One region of the Streptococcus sp. 1F3 genome, then DNA from elsewhere that is predicted to be linked to it. Evidence: predicted binding sites of a transcription regulator. Region 1 holds the regulator's gene; the other holds the start of a gene.
What was found. The regulator HrcA, encoded in region 1, represses chaperone genes, less so after heat shock. The targets are predictions, from matches to a motif close to TTAGCACTCNNNNNNNNNGAGTGCTAA.

Region 1 (26,875 bases):
CAGAGCCTTGGATGAAGTTCCACGGAGTTGGTCCTGGATCAGGTATCGTTCTTCATGCAGGGGAACATGCAGGTCGTATTGTGGTTCCAACTTATACGACGAACTTTATTTCACATTTTAGCGGTTCCCAGTCTTCACGGGTCATTTATTCAGATGACCATGGAGAAACTTGGCATCTTGGAAAAGCGGTAAATGATGGTCGCACCCTAGCAGATGGTACAGTTCTCCAAGCAGCAACGATGAACCACTCCAACCAGCAAAATACAGAGGCGAGCCTTGTCCAGTTAAACAACGGTGACTTGCTCATCTTTATGCGTAATTTGAGCGGGAAAGTTCAAGTGGCTCGTAGTAAAGATGGTGGGGCTACATGGTTAAATGGTTTGACGCGATTTGAAGATGTCAATGATGTCTATGTTCAGTTATCGGTTACGCATACTGTGCAGGATGGTCAAGAGTATGTTATTTTGGTCAATGCAGATGGTTCGGGACGAAACAATGGAAAGGTTCGCTTGGCTCGGGTAGAGACAGATGGCTCCTTGACTTGGATCAAGCATAAGGACTTGCAGTCTGGTAAATTTGCCTATAATTCTGTTAAGCAGATCTCCGATAAGGAGTTTGGGGTTCTCTATGAGCATGCAGCTGGAAATGAGAATGATTACACAATTGTATTTAAAAAATTTACATGGGATTATTTTTTCAATGACTCAAAGGTAAAAATAACGGAGATTGAAAAAGTAAACGATGAAACGGTTCGCATTCGCTTTAGTCACCCTATCCTGGCGGTTCAACAACCACATCTTACCTTATCAAATGGAAGTCAAGCCCAATTCTTAGCTCAATTGGATCGCGATAGTCTCTACTACAGTGTTGCTTCAGGAGACTGGGGTAGCGAGTTGGCAGGGATTGTAGGTGGTGAGATTGTCCAGCTCAATAATCTTCCTGTGGAAATAGCTGGTCGTCTAGAGCCTAGAAGACAAGAGGAGGTACAGCCACCGGTTGATGAAATTCGTTTTGAAGAAAAATACGGTTCACGTATCAGCGAGGTCTTTGATACAAATTCTGAGGGGAATTCTTGGGTATTTGTAGGCGGTAAGAATGTTCAAAATCGCTTTGATCAAACGGCCGGAATTCGGAATTTTGTTGGTCAATTTGAAGAGTATATCCGTTGGACAAAGAGTGTCAATGAGAATGGTCGGGAACGCTATGTCATCAATACAGCAAAAGCAGGTAAGGGAATAGCAGCTATTGATGAAAACTTTGATAGCCTAGTGACAGCCTATAACCCACGTATTGTTGATTATATGTTGGGAGAAGAAGATTATCAAAAAGGGGCAGACTATCTAGCGACCTTTAAAGAAAAACTCCATTCATTTATTGAAAAAGGGCTTGCTCTTAGAGAAGATGATGGCTTTGTAGTACTCCAGTCACCACATGCCTTTAAGGATTCATCTAAAAATGATAAAATCGCTCTATACACTCAAGCGATGAAGGAGGTTTTAGCTGGCTACTACAATGACCCACGTAGAAATCGTCTTGTCTTTGCTGATCATTACTACCATACGAATACAGCTGAATTTAAGGAAAAGTTCCTAAAAGAAGATACCCTAACAGCAAAAGGAGAGGGAGAACTAGCTAGACAGTTAAGCTACTTTACAATAAAGCGCACCGATGCTTTCCCTACATCAGAAGCTGAATTTAATTTACAGCCGGTTGAACAAGCCAAGTCTTATTTAAAGCTGGCACCGACCGCTACCTATCGCAATAACCGCCTAGAAGTAACGGTTCCTAAGGTGGATGGTGTGACTGAGTGGAGCTACCATTTACTGGTTGGGACAAGACAGATTACAGATAAAGGACTAGGAAGTCACTTTGCGATTACAGGTTTGGAGGATGGTCAACCTTATGAATTGATTGTAAAAAGTGTGGACGGCAGCAAGCAGTTGGCAGTTGTTGGAGGACACTTAGTCGATCAGGAGGTTGCTCAGAATGTCTCAGGGACAAATGAACAAAATCGGGAGATTCAAGCCAAATTAGCCAATACTAAACCCTTGACTTGGTTGTTTATGGGGGATTCTATTACGCACGGAGCCTTGTGGACAAAGGGCTATGATAGTGTACCTCAATTGTTTGAAAAGTACCTGCAACAAGATTTGCACCGTGAGAATGATGTCGTTATCAATACAGCCGTATCTGGAGCAACCAGTGAAGACACCGTCCGTCGAATGGAAAGTCGCTTAGAGCAGTATCAACCAGATGTTGTCATCGTGATGCTAGGAGCAAATGATAGTCTCAAAGTTACTCCAGAGAAGTATAAGGAAAACTTGCAGACAATTGTGAATAAGGCTAAGCAAAAGAATGCTAGTGTTATTTTTAGAACACCTACCCCAACGAAGGTGACTGCACGTGCTGCAGCTCTCCCAGCCCTCATTGAGAAGATGCGAGAAGTTGCAGAGGAAAATCAGCTATTGTTGGTTGACCAGTATACTCCGTTAGATGATCTCTTGACTAGGACACCTTATCTATGGGAACCCAAATATACTTACATGGGAGATAGTCCAGCCCTACATCCTGGAGCAAATGGTCAAGCCTATCTGAATAGCTTGCTGATTGGAGCGATAGGTGGTCTTCCTTACGCTAGCAGTATTGGTAATTTAGCCTATCAGGTAGATGAATCAGAGCATTACCACCATCATAAGCCAGAATTTGTCTTGCAGAATAATCAGATTGAAATGGATCTAGATAAGATAGTAGAGGCGGTAGGACGTCCTTTAGCAGATATCCTTGTTTCTATCCATAAAGATGGAAGTGATAAGGTGGTCGAGATTGGGGGAATCGGTGGTAAGATTTCTTCAGGTCGTTTAGATGAGGGCAGTGACTACTATCTTGTCGTGAGAGCAAGAGAGTCGGATAGACCTGTGACTAATTTATTGCGTCGAAACTATTTCAGCCTAGGAAATAAACCAGCAGAAAAAGTGCCGACTTTAGAGCGTCTAATTGAGGATGAACTCCTCCGCCACACTTTACTGGATAAAGGGATAGAGTACACAGCTCCGACAGCAGAACGATATAAGAATGCTTTAGCGGCTCTTCGTTTAGCCAAGGTAGACCAGTTGCCAAAAGAAGAAGTAGAGCCCTTGATTCGCGAGGTCTACCAAGCACGTGATGCCTTACTAGAAAAGAAAGATAGGCTAGTAGCCAGTGACTTTACAGAGATGGTGGCTGCTGCTCAACCTGGTGAAGAGATTGCAAAGGCTTTTGATAATAGCTTAGGCAGTTTGTGGCATTCTCCTTGGAATGGTAATTTCCAGAATCAAAAGATCCAGTTTAGTTTGCGGACACCTGTAGAGTTAACTCGTTTTGAATATGTTCCGCGACAAAGTGGTCCAAACGGACGTTTCAAGTCTGGAATGGTAAAAGTGACGGATACAGCAGGTCAGGTGCATGAGTTTCCATTTAGTAATTGGGCAGATAGCAGTGATACCAAGGTGTTGAATTTCCCAGAAGGCTTGGTAGCGACTGCCTTGGAGTTAGTGATGAGTGAATCCCATGGTTCGCCAGCGAATCAGTTTGGTTCAGCAGCAGAGCTCCGCTTTGTCTCAAAGGTTTATCCAGATCCTGTTTTGGACCAGGAACCCTATCAGACGGCCCTGGCAGCTGTGAAGCAAAGAAAGAGTGATGAAGCGAAGCGAGGTATCGCTCTGGTAGAGGCACTTTATCAAGACTTGGCTAGCCATCACTTGCTAACAGATAAGGTGTTGGCAAATCTGATTGAACGCTTGAATGCGGTTCAGTCTGATCCAGTTATGGATTGGTTTGCAGGAGAGCATGGTGATTTGGATCAAGATAGTGATGTCGATGAAGCGGATGTCCGTGCTTGGTTGCGAGATGGGGAGCAGCCTTTAGGACCTTATGCTAAGGAAGTGGTTCAGACCCACCCTATTGCATTTGAAACTATTCGTCAAGCAAATGCTAGCCTACCAATCGGAGTGGAGCGCGTGGTTCAGGTAGGTAGACAAGGGGAGCGAGTAGTCAAGATTCGCACGCTTGCCTTAGCTGATCGTGAGTTGAGTGAGATTGCGTCTGATAAGGTAAGTCTTCCAGCGATGGCAGAAATAATTGAAGTAGGTTCAAAACAAGCAGAGCCAATCGTATCCCATCGTGAAGAAAAACAGATTATAAAAGTTCCTTTTGAAGTTCTACGTAAAATAAATCCGAATTTACCTCAAGGGGTAGAGCGTGTGCTTCAAACAGGAGAAGCAGGAGAGAAAATCCTTACTGTCAAAGTGACCGTTACGAATGGGAAAGAACAAAGAGAAGTGATTTCCCAAGTGGATACCAAGATTGTCAGACATCAAATTGTTGAGGTCGGTAGTAAGAAAAAAGAGTTGGTAGCAGAGGTAGCACCAACGAAGCAAGAACCTGAAAAGGTGAAACAAGCACCAGCAAAAGGGAAGCAATTACCAACGACAGCTAGTAAGGTGGAAATAGCAGGGAAAATCTGGGGACTATTTACGTTAATTGCTTCCTACGTTTTTGCCAAATCTTCCGAAAAGCAGAAAGGATAATTTCTGTTTGGGGAAGAAAAAGAGTGAAAAAATAGCCTCCTCCCTTGAATTCTTCAATTTGTATAGGGGTGGGAAAGAACTCGAACTCTTCCAGAAACGTGCCCTTACTTTCTGGCTTCTAAGCTCAGGTATCAACAGTCATTTCCCTGATGACGGTTGATTGCGAATCATTCTAATCAGAAAGGCTGGACTCTTTGTCCAGCCTCCACTGGTTACAACAAGATACGAGAGCGTTTGACACGAGTTTCACTCGTTTTATTTCCAACCTTCACCAGTCTGAAAGAGACTGTTGAAGCAACTCCTAGAAAAAATAGACAATCGCAGCAGGTTGTCTTGCAAGCAATGAGGTTTATCCTCGCTTTCCAGTTTCTAGGCTCGGGTAAAACGAATCCACTGGATTCGTTTTATTGACAGAGGGTTGTAGCTCGAGTAGTTAAATAGGATATAAGCCCATAAAAACTTCAAAGCCTACCAAGAGAAGAAACTCTCCACTGGATAGTTTCTACCGTATCTGTAAGAGAACAAAGTTCGCAACGGCTATAGAAAAATAGGGAATTTGATGAATAGTTCAGTTTTTACGACTTTTGTACTTGACCATTCGTCCTTTTAGATTTAATCTGGTATCAGAAGCAGTTGATGTTGGTTACAGATTGTAAAAAAGGGATAGGAGCGAGACGTGAGTTGCCCTATTCTTAGTAGTGACATTGATTAAGAAGGGCTAAAATAGGTTTAAAATCTGTATTTTCTAATCTTGGAGTAAGAAGTCCTCTAACAACTAGAAAGGAGAGAGAGATGGTGTCCTTAGAGAAAAATGTCATTCCGATGATTGAAGCAGTTTATAGTGATTTCACGCATATTGAACGAAAGATTGCGGATTATTTTCTTTCAGAAACAGTCATAGAAGATGACCTGTCAGCCAAGGCGGTATCTGAAAAGCTCTATGTATCACTGCCTTCTTTGACACGCTTTGCTCAAAAATGTGGTTTTACAGGCTATCGGCAATTTGTATATGCCTTTCAAGGAGTGAGCGCTAGCACAGAGTCGACACATGTCAATCGTGATTTGACGAGACATGTCTTGGCGGATTACGATGAATTGTTGAATAAGACATACTCTCTCATTGATGAAGAGCAGTTTGTGCGGGTAGGGCATCTTTTGAACAATGCCAAACGAGTGTACATCTATGGTCAGGGAAGTTCGGGTCTAGTAGCACGGGAGATTGAATTTCGTTTTATGCGGCTCGGTATGGCTTGCAAGGCGGTTACTGATGACCATATGATTCGGATGAACCGTGTCACCCTAAATGAGGAATGCCTTGTTATTGGTATTTCTGTATCGGGTGAATCAATGAGTATTATCAATGCCGTGCGAGATGCACGCGCTACCGGAGCAAGTACGGTTCTTTTGACCTCTATAAATCGACAGGAACTTCGCGATAACTGCGATGAGTTGGTACTGGTTGCTATCAAGAAAAACCTTGCCCAAGGTACGATGATATCTCCTCAGTTCCCGGTGCTTGTTGTCATTGATATTTTTTATGCCTACTATATTGATTTAGACCGAGATGCTCGTCATCAGCTATTTACAAATACTCTTTCGGCATTGCAAGAGATGGAAGAGGTAGATGAAAATGAGATGTAGAGACCCTCTACTCTCATTTTTTGGTATAAAATCAAGAAAACGATTACAAAAAGAGGGAATATGATTCAAGCAATAATATTTGATCTGGATGGAGTAATAGTTGATACAGAATATATCAACTTTCAACTGCAAAGAGAGTTTATAGAAAGGATTTCACCTGTTGCACCCTCGATTGATGCGACAGCTCTTTCCACATTGGTTGGGCGTTCGTACGGGCATTTGGTACAGGGGATTAAGGATTTATCCGCTAGCGACCTATCTTTGGCAGAAATGAGTGAGCGGCTGGAGGAGTTTGCGAAAGGATACGATCAGCAGGTAGATTATCCCTCCTTGTTTCGCTCGGATATTGTTGCTATTTTAGAGTACGCTAAAGATAGAAACATAAAGCTAGCAGTTGCCTCGTCCTCACGCAAGGAACATATTGAAGAAGTACTTGAAAGTTGTGAGATTTTACCTTATTTTGATACCTTAGTCAGTGGGAAAGTCTTTACAGAAAGTAAGCCCAACCCAGCCATTTATTTGGCAACCTTAGCGAAACTTGGAATACCTGCTCAATATGCGGTTGCTATCGAGGATTCTGCTTTTGGGATTTCATCTGCAAAAGCCGCAGGAATGAGGGTGATAGCCTATGAAGAAAAGCGGATGCCGATTGACCAATCCCAGGCAGACTATTGTGAAAAAGATATGCGAGGGATTTTGAAACGCCTTCGCTTACTGGCTTAGAAGATGTAAAACCGGACTTTCATCTGGTTTTTCTCTTAGATTCTTCCAATTTTCTGACAAATTATGATAAAATGGAAAAAAAGATGTTGAGGATAAAGCATGACATTAGTATACCAATCGACACGCGATGCGCATAACAAAGTAACAGCCAGCCAAGCAATTTTACAGGGACTAGCAACAGATGGTGGGCTTTTTACCCCCCTTACCTATCCTAAGGTAGACTTGGATTTTAACTGCTTGAAAGAGATGTCCTACCAAGAAGTGGCAAAATTGATTTTAGGGGCTTTCTTAGATGATTTCACAGCTGAAGAGTTGGATTACTGCATTACCCATGCCTACGACAGTAAGTTTGACGATGGGCGTATTGCGCCTTTGGTCAAGCTAGATGGTCAGTACAATTTGGAGTTGTTCCACGGCTCAACGATTGCCTTTAAAGATATGGCTTTGTCTATTCTACCTTACTTAATGACAACAGCAGCCAAAAAACACGGTTTGGACAATAAAATCATCATTTTGACTGCGACTTCTGGCGATACTGGGAAGGCGGCGATGGCTGGCTTTGCGGACGTTCCTGGAACAGAGATTATCGTTTTTTATCCCAAGGACGGGGTCAGCAAGGTACAGGAGTTGCAGATGACCACCCAGACAGGAGACAATACTCATGTAGTAGCGATTGATGGGAATTTTGATGATGCCCAGACCAAGGTTAAGGAAATGTTTAATAATGAGGCTCTGCGTACTAAATTGGCGCAACAGCAGATGCAGTTTTCATCTGCTAATTCGATGAATATCGGACGCCTCATACCCCAGATTGTTTACTATGTCTATGCCTATGCGCAGTTGGTGAAGGACGGAGAAATTGTAGCAGGTGAGAAACTCAATTTTACCGTACCAACAGGGAATTTTGGAAATATTCTTGCGGCATTTTATGCCAAGCAAATTGGACTTCCAGTTGGAAAATTGATTTGTGCTTCGAATGAAAACAATGTTTTGACAGATTTCTTTAAGACCAAGGTATACGATAAGAAGCGCACCTTTAAGGTGACGACTAGCCCGTCTATGGATATTCTTGTATCTTCAAATTTGGAGCGCTTGATTTTCCATCTTTTAGGAAATGATGCGGTGAAAACCGTTGAGTTGATGGCTGCCTTAGCAAGGGATGGTCAGTATGAACTCCAGGTAGTTGAGGAAGCGATGTTCGATTTGTTTGCGGCAGAATGGGCGACAGAAGAAGAGACAGCTCAAGAAATCAAACGAATCTATGATAGTTCCTCTTATATTGAAGATCCCCATACAGCGGTCGCTTCCAGCGTGTATCAAAAGTATCGATTAGGGACAAAAGATACAGTGAAGACGGTCATTGCCTCCACAGCTAGTCCTTATAAATTCCCTGTTGTTGCAGTTGAAGCTGTGACAGGTGAAACAGGCTTGAGTGATTTTGAGGCACTTGAGAAATTGCAGGCTCTTTCAGGTGTGGCACTCCCACCAGCAGTAGATGGCTTGGAAACAGCTCTTGTCCGTCACAAGACAGTTGTTGCGGCTCGTGACATGCAGGCAGAAGTTGAACGCTATCTGGGAGTTTAGGAAATGGAAAGACCGAGATAAGGCAAGGACATAGAGCCTATGAAAAATGCAGAAGCTGGGCTTATGTCCAGCCTTTCTTATTAGAATGAGTAAAAACAGATTGATGCAGTGGTTGATTGTCTCGCTGGTGATATGCAGGCTGGAGATGAAACTGATGGAGTAAGTAACAGCTCTATTCGTTTGTAGTTTATACTCAATAAAAATCAAAAGGTTGGAAATGAGAGTCGCACCGCTCATTTCCTTATAATCGAAGCCGAAGGTAGAACGAGCGTTCACCAAGGCAAGTTGACGAAGGATCCTTTTGATTTTTAAAGAGTATGAGGCTCGGAGCTTAACTTCAATGAGGCTAGTGGTGTCCTTTTAGAGGGTTTGTAGCGATAGTTGAGGATGAAAAGAAAGTGAGGAGATTAAGATAGAGTGGGTGGCCATTTCAGCTGAGAACACTCTTTGTAGGATATGGTAGATTATAGAAAAATAATGCAGATTGCCCTGCCGGCAATAGCAGAAAATTTTTTGCAGATGCTCATGGGGATGGTGGATGGCTACTTGGTAGCCAGTCTTGGTTTGGTAGCAATTTCAGGTGTATCCGTAGCTGGAAATATCATCACCCTTTATCAGGCGATTTTTATTGCCCTGGGAGCAGCGATTTCAAGCGTTTTGGCTCGTAGCCTTGGTTCTGGTGATAAGGAATTACAAGCCTACTATGAAACCGAAGCACTCAAGCTAACCTTGCTTTTAAGTCTTGTTTTAGGTTTGATATCCTTGTTTTTTGGGAAGGGTCTATTGCGTACCTTAGGGACTGACTTCGCTGTGGCAGAGGCAGGTAGTCTCTTTTTAGCCATTGTGGGTGGAACTATCGTTCTTTTAGGATTGATGACCAGTCTCGGAGCTTTGATGCGCACGACAGGAAACCCTCGGCTCCCCATGTATGTGAGTCTCTTGACCAATCTTCTCAATGCTCTTTTTTCAAGTATCTTTATTTTTGGTTTGCATTGGGGGCTTATCGGTGTAGCTCTGGGGACAGTCTTGGCTCGTTTGGTAGGGGTCGTGGTTCTATGGCACTCCCTTTCCATCCCTTTTGCTAAGCCAGGTAGAGGTTTGGATAAGGAGCTGCTTCGTCTATCCTTTCCTGCTGCAGGTGAACGCCTTATGATGCGACTGGGTGATGTAGTCATCATTGCCCTTGTGGTTGGCTTTGGGACGGAAGCAGTAGCTGGTAATGCAATCGGTGAGGTTTTGACCCAATTTAACTACATGCCGGCCTTTGGAATTGCGACTGCGACCGTTCTTTTGGTAGCCCATAGCTTCGGGCAGAACAAGGCAGAGGAGCTTGACCAGATTGTAGGCAAGACCTACTGGTTAGCGCTTGGCTTGATGTTGCTCATTGCTCTCTTGGTCTTTGCCTTGGGGAGACCTTTAACCCATCTCTATACAGATGATGAGGGTGCAGTGGCTGCGAGCCTACTGGTTGTCCTCTTCTCCCTTTTGGGTGTACCCTTTACAGCTGGAACGGTCATTTATACTGCCGTCTGGCAAGGATTAGGGAATGGTAAACTTCCTTTTTATGCAACGACCATTGGCATGTGGGGGATTCGGATTGGGGCAGGCTACCTGCTTGGTATCGTCTTAGGATTTGGTTTGCCAGGTATTTGGGCAGGGACGCTTCTAGACAATGCCTTTCGCTGGATTTTCTTGGCAGTCCTCTATAGACGCCGTAGGAAACGCATCGTCTGACTGAGTAGAGAACCTTTTAGCTTGTATAGGGCTCATCTAAGTAGTCGTTTAGTTTATATACTAAAGGATAATAAAAGGAAACGAAAAGACTATAGGGCGTTTAGAATGGTTTTTTCAGAAGAGTTTCATTGTTCATACGGTGAAATAAGCTATGAGCTGGATTATCTGTGTAATTTTGAGGAAATATCCAAAATCATGTTTTGAAAAATGGCAGCTCAATGCTGAAAGAATATGGTATACTATTGGTAATGAAAATACAAACAAATACGTCAAAAACATTACAACCTTTCACGAAATGGACTGGTGGAAAACGACAGTTACTTCCAATTATTCAATCGTTTATGCCGGATTCTTACAATCATTATTTTGAGCCATTTATTGGTGGGGGAGCTTTATTTTTTGAATTAGCACCAAAGACGGCTTACATCAATGATTTCAATAGCGAACTAATAAATTGTTACCAACAGATAAAGGATAATCCAGATGAATTAATCGCATTACTAACCAATCACCAGGAAAGGAATTCAAAAGAATATTATCTAGAGTTGCGTTCTGTTGATAGGGATGGACGGATTAACGAGATGTCAGCTGTTGAACGCTCTGCGCGCATTATGTATATGTTGAGAGTTGACTTCAATGGTTTGTATCGTGTTAATTCTAAGAATCAGTTTAATGTTCCCTATGGTCGCTATAAGAATCCTAAAATTGTTGATGCTGACTTACTACTGAACATTTCAAAATATCTTAACGACAATAACATTCATATTTTGAATGGGGACTTTGAAAAAGCAGTTGAAGCAGTTCAAGCAAGAGACTTTGTCTATTTCGATCCTCCCTATATCCCCCTCTCAGAGACGAGCGCTTTTACATCTTACACTCATGAGGGCTTTTCTTATGAAGATCAAGTCCGATTAAGGGACACTTTTAAAATGTTGTCTAAAAAAGGTGCCTTTGTGATGTTATCAAATTCCTCTAGTCCATTAGTTGAAGAATTATACCAAGATTTTAATATCCATAGGGTGGAAGTCATTCGGACCAATGGTGCTAAAACCTCTAGTCGTGGGAAGATATCGGAAGTTATTGTAACTAATTATGAAAAATAACGAATATAAGTATGGAGGAGTTTTAATGACTAAGCCATACTATCATAAAGGTAAATCAATTCTTGTTCATGCGGATACTTTTGAATGTTTATCAAAAATGAAACTTGAAAGTATCGATATGATTTTTGCTGATCCACCGTATTTTTTAAGTAATGGTGGAATATCTAATTCTGGGGGGCAAGTTGTTGCAGTTGATAAAGGATATTGGGACAAGGTTAGCTCACTAGAAGAAAAACATCATTTTAATCGAAAATGGATTCAATTGGCTAAGAAAGTTTTGAAGCCAAATGGGACAATCTGGATTTCTGGGAGTTTTCATAATATCTATTCAGTTGGTATGGCTCTGGAGCAAGAAGGGTTTAAAATTCTGAATAACATCACTTGGCAAAAGACAAACCCGGCTCCTAATCTATCATGTCGCTATTTCACGCATTCAACTGAAACGATTCTGTGGGCTCGAAAAGATGATAAAAAAGCTCGTCACTACTATAATTACAATTTAATGAAAGAATTGAACCATGGGAAGCAAATGAAAGATGTTTGGACGGGATCGCTTACGAAACAATCAGAAAAATGGGCTGGAAAGCATCCTACTCAAAAACCTGAGTATCTTTTGGAGCGAATCATATTGGCTTCAACTCAAGAAAATGATTATATTTTAGATCCATTTGTAGGAAGTGGAACAACCGGTGTTGTGGCTAAGCGATTAGGTAGGAAATTTATAGGAATAGATGCTGAAGAAGACTTTCTAAAGATAGCGAGGAGAAGATTGGAGAAAGAGAGTGAAGCAAACTAGAAATTTTGAACAGTGGTTGTCTACGATGACGGATACTGTAGCCGATTGGACTTATTATACGGATTTTAAAAAAGTATATCAAAATGTCGAATCAATAAAAGTCCCTTTGAATATAATGAATAGCTTGATTGGAAGTTCGAATATAAGAGAGGAATTTTTAATACTATTATCAGATTATCCCGAAATTTTAAAAATCATCCCAATTATTATTGCGAAGCGCTTAAAAGATAGGATAGTCGTAAAGGATGCTGAAAAAGATTTCTATTTTGATTTTAAAAAACGAGACTATTCTGACGAAGAATATGCAGATTTTTTAGAGAAATCAGGTATATTTGACTTGTTACAAAATCATTTAGTCTCTAATCTAGTTGACTATGTAACGGGTGTTGAAGTGGGTATGGATACTAATGGGCGTAAAAATCGTACTGGTCACGCTATGGAAAATATCGTTCAAAGCTATCTTGAGGCAGAAGGGTATGTTATGGGAATAAATCTCTTCAAAGAAATTTATCAAGATGAAGTTGAGCGATTATTTTCGGTAGACTTATCTGCAATTACCAATGAGGGCAATACTTCTAAACGATTTGATTTTGTTATTAAGACGGAAAATACTTTATATTTAGTGGAAGTTAATTTTTATTCTAGTGGTGGTTCAAAATTAAATGAGACAGCTCGTTCCTATAAGATGATTACAGAAGAAACCAAGGGGATTCAAAATGTTGAATTTATGTGGTTTACAGATGGTAAGGGATGGAATAGTGCAAGAAAGAATTTACGTGAAACTTTTGATGTATTGCCTTTTCTATATAATATTAACGATCTAAAAAATAATATCTTAGGAACTCTGAAGTAGCTAAGGTAGTAAAAGAAATATAGAGCTTGAAAATAGAAAGTTTTTGTATAGAGAGCTACTCCTCTAAAAGTAGATAGTGAAAAATCAGTATTCACTAGAAACTAAAGAGGGGTTTTTCCATGTTTAAAAGAAATGTAGGATGCAGAGTGGCTATTTCTCTCTAGAAAACGTTTGTTTTTAGCCCTTTATCGGTAAGGTTAGAATCCATGAAGCTATACAGAAAGGGAGGCTTTGTGCTACAATAAGAAAAATGATATTCCAAGAAGGTCAAAATGCTTCTTTGACGCTTTGGTTTTCTTGGCGTATACACTATGAGGAGTGGAGTAGGATATGAAAGCAATTATTACGGTTGTAGGAAAAGATAAGACAGGAATTGTAGCAGGGGTTTCTGCTAAGATTGCAGACTTGGGACTCAATATCGATGATATTTCACAGACTGTCTTAGATGAATTTTTCACCATGATGGCAGTGGTGTCAAGTGATGAAAAAAAGGATTTCACGATTTTGCGACAGGAATTTGATGCTTTTGGTGAGAGCCTAAATGTCAAGATTAACATTCAAAGTGCAGCGATTTTTGAAGCGATGTATACCATTTAAGAGGTGGCGTATGGATATTAGACAAGTAACAGAAACCATTGCTATGATTGAGGAGCAGAATTTTGACATCAGAACCATTACGATGGGCATTTCGCTCCTTGATTGTATTGATCCAGATATTGATTGTGCGGCTGAGAAGATTTACCAAAAGGTTACGACCAAGGCGCGTGATTTGGTCGCGGTCGGAGATGCTATTGCGGCTGAGTTGGGGATTCCTATTGTGAATAAACGGGTCAGTGTGACCCCGATTGCCTTGATTGGGGCAGCGACTGATGCCACAGACTATGTACCACTTGCTAAGGCGCTTGATCGAGCGGCAAAAGAAATTGGGGTTGATTTCATCGGTGGTTTTTCTGCCTTAGTGCAAAAAGGGTATCAAAAAGGTGATGAGATTTTAATCAACTCTATTCCTCGAGCCCTCGCTGAGACGGACAAGGTTTGTTCATCGGTCAATATTGGTTCAACCAAGACAGGGATTAACATGACGGCTGTAGGAGATATGGGTCGAATCATTAAGGAAACAGCGGAACTTTCTGAAATGGGGGCTGCTAAACTGGTGGTTTTTGCGAATGCAGTTGAGGATAATCCCTTTATGGCAGGAGCCTTTCACGGAGTTGGTGAAGCAGATGTGGTCATCAATGTCGGTGTATCGGGACCTGGTGTAGTCAAACGGGCGCTTGAAAAGGTACGTGGAGAACGTTTTGATGTGGTCGCTGAGACAGTCAAAAAGACTGCTTTTAAGATTACGCGTATCGGTCAATTAGTCGGTCAAATGGCGAGCGAGCGTCTCGGTGTGCGATTTGGTATCGTTGATTTGAGCTTAGCACCAACTCCTGCGGTCGGAGATTCAGTAGCACGGGTCTTGGAAGAAATGGGCCTCGAAACAGTTGGTACACATGGGACGACAGCTGCTCTTGCTCTTCTCAATGATCAAGTTAAAAAAGGCGGTGTTATGGCTTGTAACCAAGTCGGTGGTCTGTCAGGAGCCTTTATTCCTGTCTCTGAGGACGAAGGAATGATTGCAGCAGTTCAGTCAGGTTCGCTCAATTTGGAAAAATTAGAAGCAATGACAGCTATTTGTTCAGTGGGATTAGATATGATTGCGATTCCTGAATCAACTCCTGCCACAACCATTGCCGCCATGATTGCGGACGAGGCAGCGATTGGGGTTATCAATCAGAAAACCACCGCTGTACGGATTATTCCCAAGGGAAAAGAGGGGGATATGATTGAATTTGGTGGACTGCTTGGAACGGCACCTGTCATGAAGGTCAACCAAGCCTCCTCTGCTGATTTTATTGCACGTGGTGGACAAATTCCAGCGCCAATCCACAGTTTTAAGAATTAGATTGAGCGATTTGCTGATTGGTTTTCATTGCTGGAATTGATACCATACTTGAGAAATCAGCAACATTCGCCCCTCGGCTACTCCATTTGTAGTAATACTCTTTAAAAATCAAAAGGCTACTTCGTCAACTTGCCTTGGTGAACGCTCGTTCTACCTTCGGCTTCGATTATAAGGAAATGAGCGGTGCTACTCTCATTTCCAACCTTTCAAATTCTTAATTGTGAAAGCTAGTCTACTTTTGATGTTTATTGAGTATCAAGGTGTCTCTATAGGACGCAAATATTTTTTACATCTTTCTTCTACAATGTTCCTCTAGAGCGGAGCGTGACCGTCACCGTCCCTGATAGGCTGTCATGTCAGTAAGGGAAATAGTGTTTGGGGTGAGAAAAACGATAAAGGCATGAAGAATATTTTGTTTTCAGAAATCATATGTTCAAGATTGCCGTCAGTTTTTGGTAGAAAAATGTGATATAATCGCTTTGGAAATGAGGGATAACCCCTGCTGAAAGTATACGTTTTCCGAAAATATTCTAAAAAAATGTATGTAGCTAGAAAAATCGTTACATGCATTTTCTTCATGCGTGACGTGGATGGGAAACGATTGTCCTAGGCAGTCGTTTTTTGGTATAATAGTATGAGGAAATACGAGGAGGGACAAGATGGCAGACATAAGATTATACATTGCCCGTCACGGAAAGACGATGTTTAATACGATTGGTCGTGTTCAAGGGTGGTGTGATACCCCTTTAACAAGAAGTGGTGAGGAGGGGATTCGTGAGTTGGGTCTTGGTTTGAAAGAAGCAGGCTTAAAATTTAAAGTGGCTGTATCTAGCGACTTGGGACGGACTGTTCAGACCATTACGATTGCTCAAAGGGAACTAGGAATTTTAGGAAAAATTCCCTACTATCAAGATAAGCGGATTCGTGAGTGGTGTTTTGGTAGTTTTGAAGGAATGTACGATGCAGAACTGTTTAATGGTGTGCTACCACGTATCAGTGGCATTCTAGATGCTAGTACGATGACTTTTGAAGAAATTGCAAATGGGGTATATGAGGCCGATTCAGCGAATTGGTCTGAGCCTTGGGAGGTTTTAAAAGATCGTATTTTAAGTGGCTTTGAAAGTATTGCGAAAGACCTGGAAAAGCAAGGTGGTGGCAATGCCTTAATTGTCAGCCATGGTATGACTATTGCGACCCTGGTTCATTTATTAGCACCAGAGCGCCCAACCAACTTAGCATTAGATAATGGTTCGATCACTATTTTGAAATATGAAAATGGTCAATTCAGTATTGAAGCAGTTGGGGACCTGTCCTATCGACATATGGGAGCAGAACTTCTGAAGAAGAGAGATTAAAGAATAAACGAAGAAAGACAGAAGATGTCTAGATAAAAAATAGGAGTGGGGACGGTTTAAAAGGTCATCTGCTCCTCTTTTTTAGAACCTGTAATCAGCTATGAAAACAGGTTCTTTTTTCTTGACAAGTATATCGAACTTCGATACAATAAATACATCGAGATTCGATACATCTTATGCTAGTGTTTTTGCTTCAAAATAAAATGTAGCAATCAGTTGACAAGTACAGAATAAGGAGTACACGAAGTGAATTGTTAAAAGCTATAAAATGTGCACTAGAAGACCATAAAAGGAGAAGTAGATGGAAGAAAAAATAAGACGGATCTATCTTCCGATGACCGAGACTGCATTTTATATCTTGTTTGCCTTACAGGAGGAAAGGCATGGCTATGACATTACCCAAAAGACAAAAGATTTGACTGGTGGTCAAGTCGTGATTAGTCCAGGTACCATGTACGGAACTCTTTCTAAGATGGAAAAGGATGGGCTCATTGCCTTGGTTCGTGAGGAGGAAAAACGGAAACTCTATCGAATAACAGAGTTGGGACGAGCGGTTTTAGAGATTGAAAAGAGTCGGATTTCACGTCTTTATCGAAATAGTCGAGGTGAGAAGGTTGGAAAGGAGTTGTGACATGAAAAAAGAACTAAAATTCTTCTTCATCACAGATTTTGAAAAGGAAGAGGAATATTTGACTGCCATGCACCGCACAGGTTGGAAGTTAAAAGAAGTCCGCCTTGCCTGTTTGTTTATCTTTGAAAGATGCAATCCGGAAGAGGTTATCTATCGCTTGGATTTTAAACCCCGACTAGGTGAAGATTGGGATATCTATCATCAAATGTATAAAGATTATGGTTGGGAGTATGTCGGTGTTTGCAATCATTTTGTTTACTTCCGCAAAGCCATTATCGTTGGCGAAGAGGTCGATATTTATAGTGACAATCAGACCAAGTTAGAGATGATTGGTCGAATTTTCAAGTGGCGGTTTGTAGGGTTGTTGCTGCTGAGTCTCGGTTTCCTGTGGAATGCTCTTCATGCTGGAGAGGGGAGTCATTCGCTCTTGCCCTTATGGGTAATTCTGGCAATTCTTTATATTGGTTCACTTATATATTGTGGTTATGGTTTTTACGCGTTAAGAAAGCGGTATGCAAAAGGAGGATTAAAATGAAAAGTAAACATTATAAGCGGTCTGCTATTCTAGTCTTGCCGATACTATGTATCAATTTTGGGCTGAACCTACATCGGTTGCAGTTTGATCACCTGACAGTTTCTACGATGGTGACAAATTTCATTCTCCTACTTCATCCTCTCTTGATAGGCATTATCTTGTATAGGTTAGGGAAATGTAAAGAAGTAGACTAGACAAATAGGGAAGTTTGATGGAGCATAAGGCAGAAGGGGAAGGATTACAATTGTGATAAAGTGTACTTGTATCTCCCTGTCTAGGTCTTTAGACTGATTTTTAGCACTCTTGTGAAAAGAGTGCTAATTTTTTGCTTTTCTGTCTTGACAATTTGGGAGAAGGGTGTATAATAGAATCATGAGTTAGCACTCAGAAGGTTAGAGTGCTAATGAAGAAATCCTGATTGGAGGTGAGTTTTTGGTAACAGAACGCCAACATGAAATTTTAAATTTAATCGTTGAAATCTTTACAAAAACACATGAGCCAGTGGGATCGAAAGCTCTCCAAGAAAGTATTGCTTCTAGTAGTGCGACTATCCGAAATGATATGGCAGCTCTTGAGAAAAAGGGTTTGCTTGAAAAAGCCCATACCTCAAGCGGGCGCATGCCTAGTGTGGAAGGATTCAAATACTTTGTGGAGCATTCCTTGACATTTGATAGCCTAGCTGAAGAAGATGTTTATCAAGTGGTTAGACGTTTTGATCGTGAGTTTTTCCGTTTGGATGATATTTTTCAGACTGCAGCAACTACTCTGTCGGATTTGACTACTTGTACGGTGGCAGTGCTTGATGTTGAGCCGAGCCAGCAAAAGTTAACCGCCTTTGAGATTGTGATTCTTAGTCAGCATGCAGCCCTAGCCGTTATGACTTTAGATGAGTCGAAAACACTGACTAGGCAGTTTGCCATTCCTAAGAATTTTCTCCGCGGTGATTTAATGGAAGTTAGAAATCTGGTGAGAGATCGCCTGCTTGGAAAATCGGTCTTGGATATTCATTACAAGTTACGAACCGAGATTCCGCAAGTTATTCAACGGCATTTTATTACAACAGACAATGTTCTTCATTTATTTGAATACATTTTTACAGACCTTTTTACAGAGGACCTTGTAACTGCTGGGAAGATTCGCTTGCTCGATTTTGCAGATATTCAAACCTATCAATTCTTTGATTCTCCGCAAAAGGTAGCCCTTGAAATGCGGAGCAATCTAGCTGAGGATGAAATGCAAAGTGTCAAGGTAGCTGATAGTCAAGAGCAATCGCTCTCTAATCTAACTGTGGTGACAACCAAGTTCCTCATTCCCTATCGGGGATTTGGGCTCTTGTCCGTCATCGGACCGATCAATGTGGACTACAACCGCCTGATGAGCTTAATTAACCTCGTCAATCGCGTCCTCATGATGAAATTAACCGATTTCTATCGTTATTTGAGTAGTAACCATTATGAGGTACATTAAGATGTGAGGACGTCAAGAGTCAAGTAAAAATAGGAGACTGACGCAGTGTTCCATGAACACAAGAAAGTCTGTCTTTTTTACACAACTCTTAGTCCGAACTCAATTACAATGTGAGGACGTCAAGAGTCAAGTAAAAATAGGAGACTGACGCAGTGTTCCATGAACACAAGAAAGTCTATCTTTTTTACACAACTCTTAGTCCGAACTCAATTACGATGTGAGGACGTCAAGAGTCAAGTAAGAAGATGAGAGCATTCTAACCATAGTATTAAAGGAGGTTTCATGTGACCGAAGAAATAAAAAAAGAAGAACAGGTTGAGGAAGTGGAAGGGATAGAAGAAGCTGTCCAAGAAGAAACACCTCAAGAAAAATCAGAATTGGAACTTGCAAATGAGCGTGCTGAGGACTTTGAAAATAAGTATCTGCGTGCGGTAGCAGAGATGCAAAATATTCAACGTCGCAGTAGCGAAGAACGGCAAACGTTGCAAAAATACCGCAGTCAAGATTTGGCAAAGGCGATTTTGCCATCGCTTGATAATCTAGAACGTGCCCTAGCGGTAGAGGGGTTGACAGATGATGTGAAAAAGGGTCTTGAAATGGTTCAAGAAAGTCTCGTTCAAGCCCTCAAAGATGAAGGTATACAAGAGGTGGTGGCGGACGGAGCTTTTGATCCTAACTTTCATATGGCGATTCAGACCATGCCGGCAGATGATGAGCATCCAGCAGACACGATTGCGCAGGTCTTCCAAAAAGGATATACCTTGCATGAAAGGGTGTTGCGTCCAGCCATGGTGGTTGTCTATTCTTAAGACATAAGAAAATGGTATGTATGTACGACCGTAATGTCGTAAAACTTCCAAATGCTAACAGAGAAAATAGCAAGCTGGAAACTTGCCTATAAATTCTTTGCCTCCTTGAGGTGAAGATAAAAAGAAAAACATTATAAAAGAGGAAACAAACATGAGTAAAATTATTGGTATTGACTTAGGAACTACAAACTCTGCGGTAGCTGTTCTTGAGGGAACAGAAAGCAAAATCATTGCGAACCCAGAAGGAAATCGTACCACTCCATCTGTGGTATCGTTCAAAAATGGTGAGATCATCGTCGGTGATGCCGCAAAACGCCAAGCGGTGACGAACCCAGATACGATTATCTCGATCAAATCAAAAATGGGAACTGCTGAAAAAGTGGCAGCGAACGGGAAAGAATACACTCCTCAAGAAATTTCTGCCATGATTCTTCAATACTTGAAAGGCTATGCAGAAGAATACCTTGGTGAGAAAGTAACAAAAGCTGTTATCACTGTACCTGCCTACTTTAATGACGCACAACGTCAAGCGACGAAAGATGCAGGTAAAATTGCAGGTCTTGAAGTAGAGCGTATCGTAAATGAACCAACAGCCGCAGCTCTTGCTTACGGTCTTGATAAGACAGAAAAAGAAGAAAAAATCTTGGTATTTGACCTTGGTGGAGGAACCTTTGACGTTTCGATTCTTGAATTGGGTGACGGTGTCTTTGATGTTCTTGCAACTGCTGGAGACAACAAACTGGGTGGAGATGACTTTGACCAAAAAATTATCGACCACATGGTAGCAGAATTTAAGAAAGAAAACGGCATTGACTTGTCAGCAGATAAAATGGCCGTTCAACGTTTGAAAGATGCGGCTGAAAAAGCCAAGAAAGATCTTTCTGGTGTGACTTCAACTCAAATCAGCTTGCCATTTATTACTGCAGGAGAAGCAGGACCTCTCCACTTGGAAATGACCCTTACTCGTGCAAAATTTGATGATTTGACACGTGACCTTGTGGAACGTACAAAAGAGCCAGTTCGCCGTGCTCTTTCAGATGCTGGGCTTTCTATTTCAGAAATTGATGAAGTGATTCTTGTCGGTGGTTCAACACGTATCCCAGCCGTTGTAGAAGCTGTCAAAGCTGAAACTGGTAAAGAGCCAAATAAATCAGTAAACCCAGATGAAGTTGTTGCTATGGGTGCTGCTATCCAAGGTGGTGTTATCTCTGGTGATGTGAAAGATGTGGTTCTTCTTGATGTAACACCATTGTCACTCGGTATTGAAACAATGGGTGGTGTCTTTACAAAATTGATTGAGCGAAATACTACTATCCCAACTTCTAAATCACAAGTCTTCTCGACAGCAGCAGATAACCAACCAGCGGTAGATATCCATGTTCTTCAAGGTGAACGTCCAATGGCAGCGGATAACAAAACACTTGGTCGTTTCCAATTGACAGATATTCCAGCAGCTCCTCGTGGTATTCCTCAAATTGAAGTAACCTTTGATATCGATAAAAATGGTATCGTATCTGTTAAGGCCAAAGATCTTGGAACTCAAAAAGAGCAAACGATTGTTATCCAATCTAATTCAGGATTGACAGACGAAGAAATCGATCGCATGATGAAAGATGCAGAAGCGAACGCTGAAGCAGATAAAAAACGCAAAGAAGAAGTAGACCTTCGCAATGAAGTAGACCAAGCAATCTTTGCTACTGAAAAAACAATCAAAGAAACAGAAGGCAAAGGATTTGATGCAGAACGTGATGCAGCCCAAGTAGCCCTTGACGAATTGAAAAAAGCGCAAGAAGAGAATAACTTGGATGACATGAAAGCAAAATTGGAAAACCTGAATGAAAAAGCCCAAGGTCTAGCTGTAAAAATGTATGAACAAGCTGCAGCAGCTCAACAAGCAGCCCAAGGTGCAGAAGGTGCAACTAACTCAGACCAAGCAGGTGATGATGTGGTAGACGGTGAGTTTACAGAAAAATAACTCGTTAAGAATGACTAACCACGAAAGTGGTTGTCATTCTACGGCAATCGCTATGGCGAATTGCCTAAAGTCTCACTAGCTCGAAAAGCATTTATAGTTGTTTCGTTTACTTTTAGTCCGAGTTCGGTCTTAGCAACTTGATTTTATTTTCTAGCGTTGTCAAACAGTCAGCAATATGTCTCAAAAATAGCAACGATAAAAAACAATCACAGAGGTTGAACCCCAGCCTCTGTTTTTGATAATAGGATCTTTTGAGTTTCTTCATCAAACTTCCTATTTTCACCGTGCTTTTTACGGGTTTGGTATCTTATACTCTTTAAAAATCAAAAGGATACTTCGTCGACTTGCCTTGGTGAACGCTCGTTCTACCTTCGGCTTCGATTATAAGGAAATTAGCGGTACTACTCTCATTTCCAACCTTTCACAATTCTTAATTGTAAAAGCTAGTCTACTTTTGATTTTTATTGAGTATTAGTAGAAAGGAAGTGTCTGCTTACGATAGTGCTTTCGTTTTAAACCAGAATGTATGAATAGCTCCATAGGCACAAAATAAGTAGTGCAGGAAGTGAGCTTTTCAAAAAAGCCCTATCTTGTAGGAACAGCTTTTCTATAGTAACTTAAAAAGAAAGGAATAAAAGTGTTCAAGTAATTGAACCCGCCCTAACGTCTGTGTCAAAAAGACAAACGTTTCCTAGACGCAAGCGTCTTCGTTACATTGGCTATTTTGACGTTGCCGTTTACGGGCTTGGTATCTTAAATGAACAATACAGAATTTTATGATCGTCTTGGGGTTTCGAAAGATGCTTCCCAAGATGAGATCAAAAAAGCTTATCGAAAAATGTCCAAGAAGTACCACCCAGATATCAATAAAGAGACTGGTGCGGAACAAAAATACAAGGATATTCAAGAGGCTTATGAAACCTTGAGTGATGCTCAAAAGCGGGCAAACTATGACCAATTTGGTGCAGCTGGAGCCCAGGGTGGCTTCGGTGGTGGTGGCTTTAGTGGCTTTGATGGAGCAGGCTTTGGCGGCTTTGAAGATATTTTTTCTAGCTTCTTTGGGGGAGGCGGTGCCAGCCGCAATCCGAATGCACCTCGTCAGGGTGATGACCTTCAATATCGTATCAACTTGAAATTTGAAGAAGCAATCTTTGGGGCGGAAAAAGAAGTCAGCTACAATCGTGAAGCAACTTGTCGGACTTGTACGGGTTCAGGTGCTAAGCCAGGAACCAGTCCGGTGACCTGTGGTCGCTGTCATGGAGCAGGAGTTATCAATGTTGATACCCAAACACCGCTCGGTATGATGCGCCGTCAAGTGACCTGCGATGTTTGTCATGGTCGTGGAAAAGAAATTAAGGAGCCATGCAACACTTGTCACGGAACAGGTCATGAAAAACAAGCCCATACAGTAACGGTAAAAGTTCCAGCTGGTGTTGAGACTGGGCAAAAAATCCGTCTTTCAGGTCAGGGGGAAGCTGGATTTAACGGTGGTCCTTATGGAGATCTTTTTGTGGTGATTCAGGTACAGGCATCAGACAAGTTTGAACGTGACGGAACAACCATTCATTACAAATTAAATCTGAACTTTGTTCAGGCTGCCTTAGGTGATACAGTGCATGTACCGACTGTCCATGGTGATGTTGATTTGGTGATTCCTGAGGGAACCCAGACGGGCAAGAGATTCCGCCTGAAAGGTAAGGGGGCACCAAGTCTACGTGGTGGTCTTGTGGGAGACCAATACGTGACGATTAACGTTGTCACCCCAACCAACCTCAATGATCGACAAAAAGAGGCATTGAAAGCATTTGCGACAGCGGGAAATATCGCTGTTCATCCACAGAAAAAGGGATTTTTTGATAAGGTTAAAGATGCCTTTGATGATTTATAGTCCTTTCGTTCTAACGATAGAATGTACGAATGACTCAATACGTACAAAATAAGTAGTGAACGAAGAGAGCTTTTAGATGAGAAACGTTTGGGAAAAGAAGTCCTAGACTTGAAAGAATATCGCTTGAAATCAAGACTATTCAGTCTGGTATTTTAAGCGATTTTTTAGTAGCTTTCTTCAAAAAAGAGCTTGAAGGGCTTATTCGTTTGAGCTTTTATGAAGGTATACTCATTTCGTTTGCCTTTTATACTCATTTCGTTTAACTTTTATTACTTCAACGATTGCGGAAACTCCGTTTCTTTACTTCCAACTTCCAATCATCTTCTAGATAATTGGAACTCCCTTTGCCGTACTCTACGATTGTTACTGACTATCGTCAGTATGATTTCCAACCTTCAACTCCTTGCCTAGTACTAAAAGGAAACGAAACAACTAGATAGTGGTGCAGTCCCTAAGCCGTGTTTGAAGTTTAGTCAGGATGGCTTGCTGATTTTTGTATTTCATGATAGGCTAAAGTTGGTGATGGATAAAATCTGTCACAAGCTGAGTGCCGGATGAGGGAGACTGAAAGGAAATCAAGCTGTAGCGAGTAAAAGCTAGAATTTTTGTGTCCTGATAAGGCATTACATCAGCAGAAAACGGTTGTCCTTTTGTCAGTTGTCAAAGGAACTTGCGTGACCATCGTAGCGTATGGCAAGGTGGCGCTGACGACCTTTGAAGAGTATAAAGCATAGAAAATGGAGGAGTGTGATGTACCAAGATGCGACCGCTATAGCAGAGGCTATCAGAGAAGGGGAGGTCTCTGCTGAGGAATGTGTAAAAGCGAGTATTGATAAGATTGAGGCTTTGAATCCGAGTTTGAATGCAGTTGTGAGCACCCAGTATGAAGAGGCGTTGGAGCGTTCGAGGCATTTGGAAATAGGGTCTAAACCCTTTGCAGGTGTTCCGATTTTGTTGAAAGATTTAGGACAGGAGCAAGAAGGGGTCTTGTCGACATCGGGTTCTCGTCTGTTTGCCAATTACAGGGCCCAAAAGAGTGATAGGTATACGCAAAAGCTGGAAGAATTAGGTTTTATTGTATTGGGGCGAACCAATACGCCAGAATTTGGCTTTAAGAATATCTCTGACAGCGCCTTGCATGGTTCTGTCAAGCTACCGATAGATATGACCCGTAATGCAGGCGGGTCAAGTGGTGGTTCAGCTGCAGCTGTATCGTCTGGTATGGTGAGCTTGGCGGGAGCTTCTGACGGAGGAGGTTCCATTCGTATCCCGGCTAGTTTTAATGGGCTTATAGGCTTAAAGACTAGTCGCGGTCGGATACCGGTTGGACCGTCTTCGTATCGGGGATGGCAAGGAGCTTCGGTGCATTTTGCCTTGACTAAGTCGGTCCGGGACACCAAGCGACTTCTCTACCATTTGCAGACCTACCAGGTAGAAGCCCCTTTTCCTTTGGTCCCTCTATCTTGGGCTAGTTTATTTGAAGAAGAAAAAAGACCACTTAGGATTGCTTTTTCCCTCCAATCACCGATTGGGTCACAGGTATCAGCTGATGCAAAAGCTGCTGTTCTAGAGCTCTTGCCAGTCCTAGAAGCTTTAGGACACCAAGTGGTAGAATTGAGTCAGTATCCCTTAGACGGAAAAGAGCTTATCGCTTCTTACTATATGATGAATAGTGTGGAGACAGCGCAGATGTTTATGGGAATTGAAGCTGGTTTGGGACGCAAGATGACCATAGAGGATATGGAGTTGATGACCTGGGTTCTTTACCGAAGTGGTCACACCATTCCTGCCTATCGCTATAGTCAGATTTTACAGGATTGGGACCAATATAGTGCGAAAATGGCAGTTTTTCATGAAACTTATGACATCTTGCTAACTCCTACAGTAGCAAATGTTGCTCCTAAGCATGGTCAATTCGCCTTGGATAAGGCTTTATCTAAAAAACTACAAAACATCGACCAGTACAGTATGGAGGAGCAGCAGGCGCTCATTTGGCAGATGTTTGATAAGGCCTTGGCATGGACTCCTTTTACTGCTCAAGCCAACCTCACGGGGCAGCCCTCCATCAGTCTACCGACCTATCAAACACTCCAAGGCTTACCGATTGGTGTTCAGCTGACAGCTGCTAAAGGCCGTGAAGACCTCCTCTTACAAGTCGCTCAGCACTTAGAAGAAAATGGGTATTTACATAATTTGTGAAAAGAAGAATCTCCTCTCCTTACAAAGCGTGGTTGTGAGAAATAAGGGCAAAACTTTGTGAAAAAAATATCAGTTCAAATAATTGATAAACCCCTTTCATTGTGATAATTTAAGATTATTGGTGATTGAACACCAAAAGAAAAGGAGATTTTTACATGTTCAAGAAAGTTCTTACTGCTGCTTTGGTCGTGTCCTCATTGGCTCTTGCAGCCTGCTCAAGTGGCACATCAACTGCCTCTTCGAAAGCTGGTGCGACCCAATGGGAGAAGATTCAGGAAGCAGGCGTTTTGAAGGTCGCTACTCCGGGTACCCTTTATCCAACATCTTATCACGATGATGCAGACAAGTTGACCGGCTATGAGATTGAGATGCTCAATGAAATTGGTAAACGCTTGGATATCAAGGTGGAATACCAAGAAATCGGTGTTGCAGAAGCCTTTACTGCAGTAGACAGTGGAAAAGTAGATATTGCGGTCAATAATTTTGATACGACCAAAGAGCGTCTTGAAAAATATAATTTCTCCATTCCTTACAAGTATTCAATCGGTGGTATGATTGTCCGTGAAGACGGCTCATCGGGGATTGAAGCGGCAGATTTGAGCGATTGGAAAGGGAAAAAAGCTGGCGGCGGTGCAGGGACCCAGTATATGAAACTTGCAGAGAAATTGGGTGCAGAACCTGTTATCTATGACAATGTGACGAATGATGTCTATCTGCGTGATGTATCTACTGGACGGACGGATTTTATCCCTAATGATTACTACACCCAAGTGATTGCGGTCAAATACATCTTGCAACAATTTCCGGATATTAAGGTGAAAATGGGAACACCTAAGTACAACCCGACTGAGCAAGGAATTGTGATGAGTAAGGCAGATACTAGCTTGAAAGAGAAGTTAGATGAGGCGCTCAAATCAATGAAAGAAGATGGCACCTTAAAAGCGATTTCGGAAAAGTATTATGCTGGTCAGGACTTGACAGAGCCTGAAGAAGGCGTAGAAAATCTACCAGTCATTGATCTAGCGAATGTGAAATAGCTAGAATTTGGCTACAGAAAGAATGAGAGTGAGGA
Region 2 (4,940 bases), on a different contig from region 1:
ATGACATTAACAAAGGCTGTCCCACCACCTGCAACAATACCTTCTTCAACGGCTGCACGAGTTGCGTTAAGGGCATCTTCAATGCGGAGCTTCATTTCTTTCAATTCTGTTTCTGTCGCTGCTCCAACCTTGATGACAGCTACACCACCTGATAACTTCGCCAAGCGTTCTTGCAATTTCTCACGGTCAAAGTCTGATGTCGTTGTTTCAATCTGTGCTTTGATTACAGCGATACGATTAGCAATCGCTGTTGCATCGCCCGCACCCTCAACAATCACTGTTGTATCTTTATCAACGCTAACTTTAGAGGCTTGACCAAGTGCTTCAATAGTCGCATCTTTCAACTCAAGACCAAGATCATCTGTAATGACTGTACCACCTGTCAAAATAGCAATATCTTCAAGCATAGCCTTGCGGCGATCTCCAAAACCTGGCGCTTTGACAGCCACAACATTAAAGGTACCACGAATCTTGTTCAAGACAAGAGTAGGTAGTGCTTCACCATCCACATCATCTGCAATAATCAGTAGAGGACGACTGCTTTGGAGGATACTTTCTAGTAACGGTAGGATTTCTTGAATATTTGAAATCTTCTTATCCGTAATCAAGATGTACGGATTATCAAGTTCTGCTACCATTTTCTCATTATCCGTTACCATATATTGAGAGAGATAACCACGGTCGAATTGCATTCCCTCTACAACATCTAATTCAGTCTCCATCCCTTTAGACTCTTCGATGGTAATCACACCGTCTTTGCCAACTTTCTCCATGGCTTCACTGATATATTCCCCAACTTTAGCACTACGCGAAGATACAGCAGCTACTTGGGCAATCGCCTCCTTATTTGCAACCGGAACAGAATTTGCTTTTAAGGCTTCTACTGCGGCACGGACAGCCCTTTCAATTCCACGACGGATACCGATTGGATTTGCTCCTGCGGTTACGTTTTTTATCCCCTCGCGGACAATCGCTTGGGTCAAAACAGTTGCCGTTGTGGTTCCATCACCTGCGATATCATTGGTTTTGGAAGCAACTTCTGACACCAATTTAGCCCCCATATTTTCAAAATGGTCTTCTAATTCAATTTCTTTGGCAATTGTTACACCATCATTCGTGATAAGTGGTGAACCAAAGGCTTTTTCAAGTACAACATTCCGTCCTTTTGGACCCAAGGTTACCTTTACTGTATCTGCCAAAATATCAACACCACGTACCATACTACTACGTGCATCTGATGAAAATTTAATCTCTTTTGTCATTTTTGTTCCCTCCTTGATTATTCAACAATCGCAAGAATCTCTGCTTCACGGACAAGCAAGAGTTTTTCGTCACCATCTGTTACTTCAATACCTGCATGATTTTCCAGTAAAACTCGATCACCAGATTTTACACCAGATGGGACCAATTCTCCAGTTAATGTACGAACCCCCTCACCAACAGCAAGTACCTGGGCTATTTTAGTAGTTTCATGTGCATGTCCAGCCAGAACAAAACCACCAATTGTCTGTTCTTCTTGCACCTCAACTTTCACGACCACTCGGTCATTTAATGGCTTAAGCATATCATACCTCCAAAATACATTCTATTTTAGCACTCATAGTCTATGAGTGCTAATTTTTATTGTCTTTATTATATCATTTGGTCAAAAATAGTCAAGAGAATTTTATTGCCTTTTTGCAAATCAGCCCCAAGACCGATACTTTCATCAAAAGTTTGGAGTAGGGCATCCAGCTCTCAACGTTTTATCGTATACTCATTTCATTTACCTTTTATTCCTTCGACAATTGTGGAAACTTCGTTTCCTTATTTCCAACTTCCAATCATCTTCTAGATGATTGGAACTCGCTTTGCCGTACTCTACGATTGTTACTGACTATCGTCAGTATGATTTCCAACCTTCAACAGTCATTAGACTGTTGAAGCAGCCTGCAGCTCCTTGCCTAGTACTAAAAGCAAACAAAACAACTGTATTTTAGTCTATATTTTGAATTCAATTGAATTCAAATGAAAAATCTAGAAAGAAGATGAAGCGGCTGGATAACAGAGAATCCCTTCTCCAATCCCCTATTTTCTCTCTATTTTCTTTTTCCCCTCATATCTTAAAGGATACGGAAAAGCAATTTCTCCTAAATCACACTGTTTATCCTATTCCTTTTAAAAAGGGGCCTCTTCCTCTAACACCAAACCAGCTATATCTTCGGTCATATTATTCTCACGCATAACACGTTGAGCTCGGCTTTCTAGTAGTTGAAAGGACTGACCTAGGACTTCTGTTATATATTGGTTTTGACCATTTTTTTCATATTTTCGCGTACGAAGCTCCCCATCAATGGAAACAAGGCTCCCTTTTCCTCCATAAGATGCCAATATCTCAGCCAACTTACCCCAAAAGACAACTGTAATGAAATCAGCTTCACGCTCACCTTCCCCAGTTTTAAATCGGCGATTAACTGCTACTGTTACTCGTGTAACCTGTTTGCCACTCGCTGTCTGATTCACCTCAGGCTGGGTCGTCAAACGACCAATCATAATCACTTTATTATACATTTTTATCCTCCTACTAACCTATTCGCAAAAAAGAAACAAAAAAAGTTGGTTGATCCAACTTTTTTATTTATTTTCTATTATCCGTGCCAATGTTTTTCAGGATCAAAGGCTACTCCTACTATTGCACTTGAACTTAACTCAATAATCCCTCGTTTTTGTGGTGCATTTGGAAGTTGTAACTCCCGAGGACTGCACATCATTCCAAAGCTCTTTTGGCCTCGTAACTCACCCGGAAAAATCAAGCTACCATCTGGCATCATCGCACCCGGCAATGCCACAATTGTCTTTAAACCAAGAGCCACATTTGGGGCCCCTGCAACAATTTGAACGGTCCTATCTTCTGCCACTTTGACTTGACAGATATGCAAGTGATCACTATCTGGATGAGCAACCAGTTCAAGGATTTCTCCAACAACAAACTTCGGCTCACAATCATTGACTAACTGCTCTGCAAAATCTTCTTGTTGCAATTCTTGATTAAGAATGGCAACTTCTTGATCTGTCAAAAAAACTTGGCCTCTCCCAGCAATATCAAATAAGTGGGAAACCTGAAAGATATTCCAAGCAACTGTTTCTTGACTATCTAGCCGAAAGATACGTGCCACATTCCCCTTCCGCTCAGCAGCTACCTTGGCATTCTTACTATCTGAAACGATAATCATCAAGACATCGCCTACATGTTCTTTATTGTATGTAAAAATCATTCTTTATCCCCTCACACCTGCTAAAAAATCATTGATTTCTTGCTTGGTCTTACGCTCACGATTGACAAAACGACCAATCTCTTTTCCCTTTTCAAGCACCACTAGGCTTGGAATCCCAAATACATTCCACTCCTGAGCCACTTCTAAATACTTATCTCTATCCACTAAGACAAATTGAAAATCTGGATTATTTCTTTCAATTTCTGATAAAAAAGGCTTGATATAGCGACAATCACCACACCATTCTGCAGAAAAGAAAAAGACCTGCTTGCCCTCTTGTTCTGCTAAATGAGCTAATTCTTCGATAGTTTCTGGAATAATCATATCAACTCCTCCTCATACAAAATAATTCCAGCCTTATTTTCAAACAAGTAGACCCGCTCATCCTCCATGACTACCCCGCCAACTAGACGCTCCTTGCTTGATCCCTCTTCATTGACAAATACTGTAGCAATCTCGCCATACTTCTCAAAAAATGCTCGTACCTGCTGAAGTGCCTTGACTTTTTTTCGCTCTTCATACACCGCCATCAAGTATCGTGCGCTCGCTACGAGAACACCTGCTCCAACTACACCTGCTAGTAAGGTTGCTTTTTTCTTCTTCATACCCAACATTTTACCATAATTCATGATAAAATAGTAGCTAGGAGGATCAATTATGACATATTCTAATTTATTCGAAAAAATAAAAGAAGTCACCGAACTACAAGGTATCGCGGGTTTTGAACATGAAGTGCGCGATCATATTCGCCACAAAATAACTCCTCATGTGGATCGCATTGAAACCGATGGTCTAGGAGGTATTTTTGGTATTAGAGAGACAGACCAAGTAGATGCACCGCGAATCATGGTTGCTGCTCATATGGATGAAGTCGGATTTATGATTCGTCAAATTAAGGCCGATGGAACTTTCCGAGTAGTTGAAGTCGGAGGTTGGAATCCGTTAGTAGTATCCAGTCAAGCATTCACACTCCATTTACAAGATGGTCGCCAAATCCCTGCCATATCAGGTTCTATGCCACCTCACCTTTCCCGTAATAGCCAAGGTGGTGCTGGACTTCCTGCTATCAGTGAGATCATCTTTGATGCAGGCTTTACCTCAAAAACTGAAGCTGAGACATTTGGTATTCGTCCTGGTGATCTTCTCATCCCTAAAAACGATACAATCTTGACAGCAAATGGGCAAAATATTATTTCAAAAGCTTGGGATAACCGCTTCGGAGTGCTGATGGTCACTGAATTGCTCGAAAACCTATCAGGCAAACTATTACCAAATCAGCTAATCGCAGGGGCTAACGTTCAAGAAGAAGTCGGTTTGCGCGGTGCACATGTGTCTACAACTAAGTTCAATCCAGACATCTTTCTGGCAGTTGATTGCTCACCAGCAGGCGATATATTTGGAGAGCAAGGCAATATCGGAGACGGAACTCTTTTGCGTTTCTATGATCCAGGTCATATCCTCTTAAAAAATATGAAGGATTTCTTACTAACAACTGCAGAAGAAGCAGGGGTCAAATTTCAGTATTATTGCGCAAAAGGCGGGACTGACGCAGGTGCTGCCCACTTAAAAAATCACGGAATTCCATCTACAACAATTGGTGTTTGTGCGCGTTATATCCATTCACATCAAACACTATACAGCATGGATGATTTCTTACAAGCACAAGCATTTCTACAAGCAATTATC

Region 2: groES (co-chaperone GroES) is a predicted target of HrcA. The motif match lies at 1,591-1,617, and genes of this name have one in related genera.

What each region holds. Positions count from the first base shown of each region.
Region 1 is NZ_JBUEQR010000009.1:73,033-99,907, reverse strand. It holds gene ACVPON_RS00795 (DUF459 domain-containing protein) at 1-4,565, shown strand, start outside; gene ACVPON_RS00790 (MurR/RpiR family transcriptional regulator) at 5,358-6,206, shown strand; gene ACVPON_RS00785 (HAD family hydrolase) at 6,267-6,929, shown strand; gene thrC (threonine synthase) at 7,029-8,513, shown strand; gene ACVPON_RS00775 (MATE family efflux transporter) at 8,970-10,247, shown strand; gene ACVPON_RS00770 (DNA adenine methylase) at 10,496-11,350, shown strand; gene ACVPON_RS00765 (DNA-methyltransferase) at 11,340-12,146, shown strand; gene ACVPON_RS00760 (type II restriction endonuclease) at 12,133-12,999, shown strand; gene ACVPON_RS00755 (ACT domain-containing protein) at 13,330-13,596, shown strand; gene ACVPON_RS00750 (PFL family protein) at 13,607-14,944, shown strand; gene ACVPON_RS00745 (histidine phosphatase family protein) at 15,604-16,299, shown strand; gene ACVPON_RS00740 (PadR family transcriptional regulator) at 16,601-16,930, shown strand; gene ACVPON_RS00735 (DUF2812 domain-containing protein) at 16,932-17,465, shown strand; gene ACVPON_RS00730 (hypothetical protein) at 17,462-17,659, shown strand; gene hrcA (heat-inducible transcriptional repressor HrcA) at 17,898-18,932, shown strand; gene grpE (nucleotide exchange factor GrpE) at 19,217-19,741, shown strand; gene dnaK (molecular chaperone DnaK) at 19,893-21,716, shown strand; gene dnaJ (molecular chaperone DnaJ) at 22,474-23,604, shown strand; gene ACVPON_RS00705 (amidase) at 24,352-25,803, shown strand; gene ACVPON_RS00700 (transporter substrate-binding domain-containing protein) at 25,959-26,840, shown strand.
Region 2 is NZ_JBUEQR010000028.1:41,989-46,928, forward strand. It holds gene groL (chaperonin GroEL) at 1-1,262, opposite strand, end outside; gene groES (co-chaperone GroES) at 1,280-1,564, opposite strand; gene ACVPON_RS02115 (single-stranded DNA-binding protein) at 2,158-2,550, opposite strand; gene ytpR (YtpR family tRNA-binding protein) at 2,628-3,254, opposite strand; gene ACVPON_RS02125 (thioredoxin family protein) at 3,258-3,578, opposite strand; gene ACVPON_RS02130 (DUF4651 domain-containing protein) at 3,575-3,859, opposite strand; gene pepA (glutamyl aminopeptidase) at 3,912-4,940, shown strand, end outside.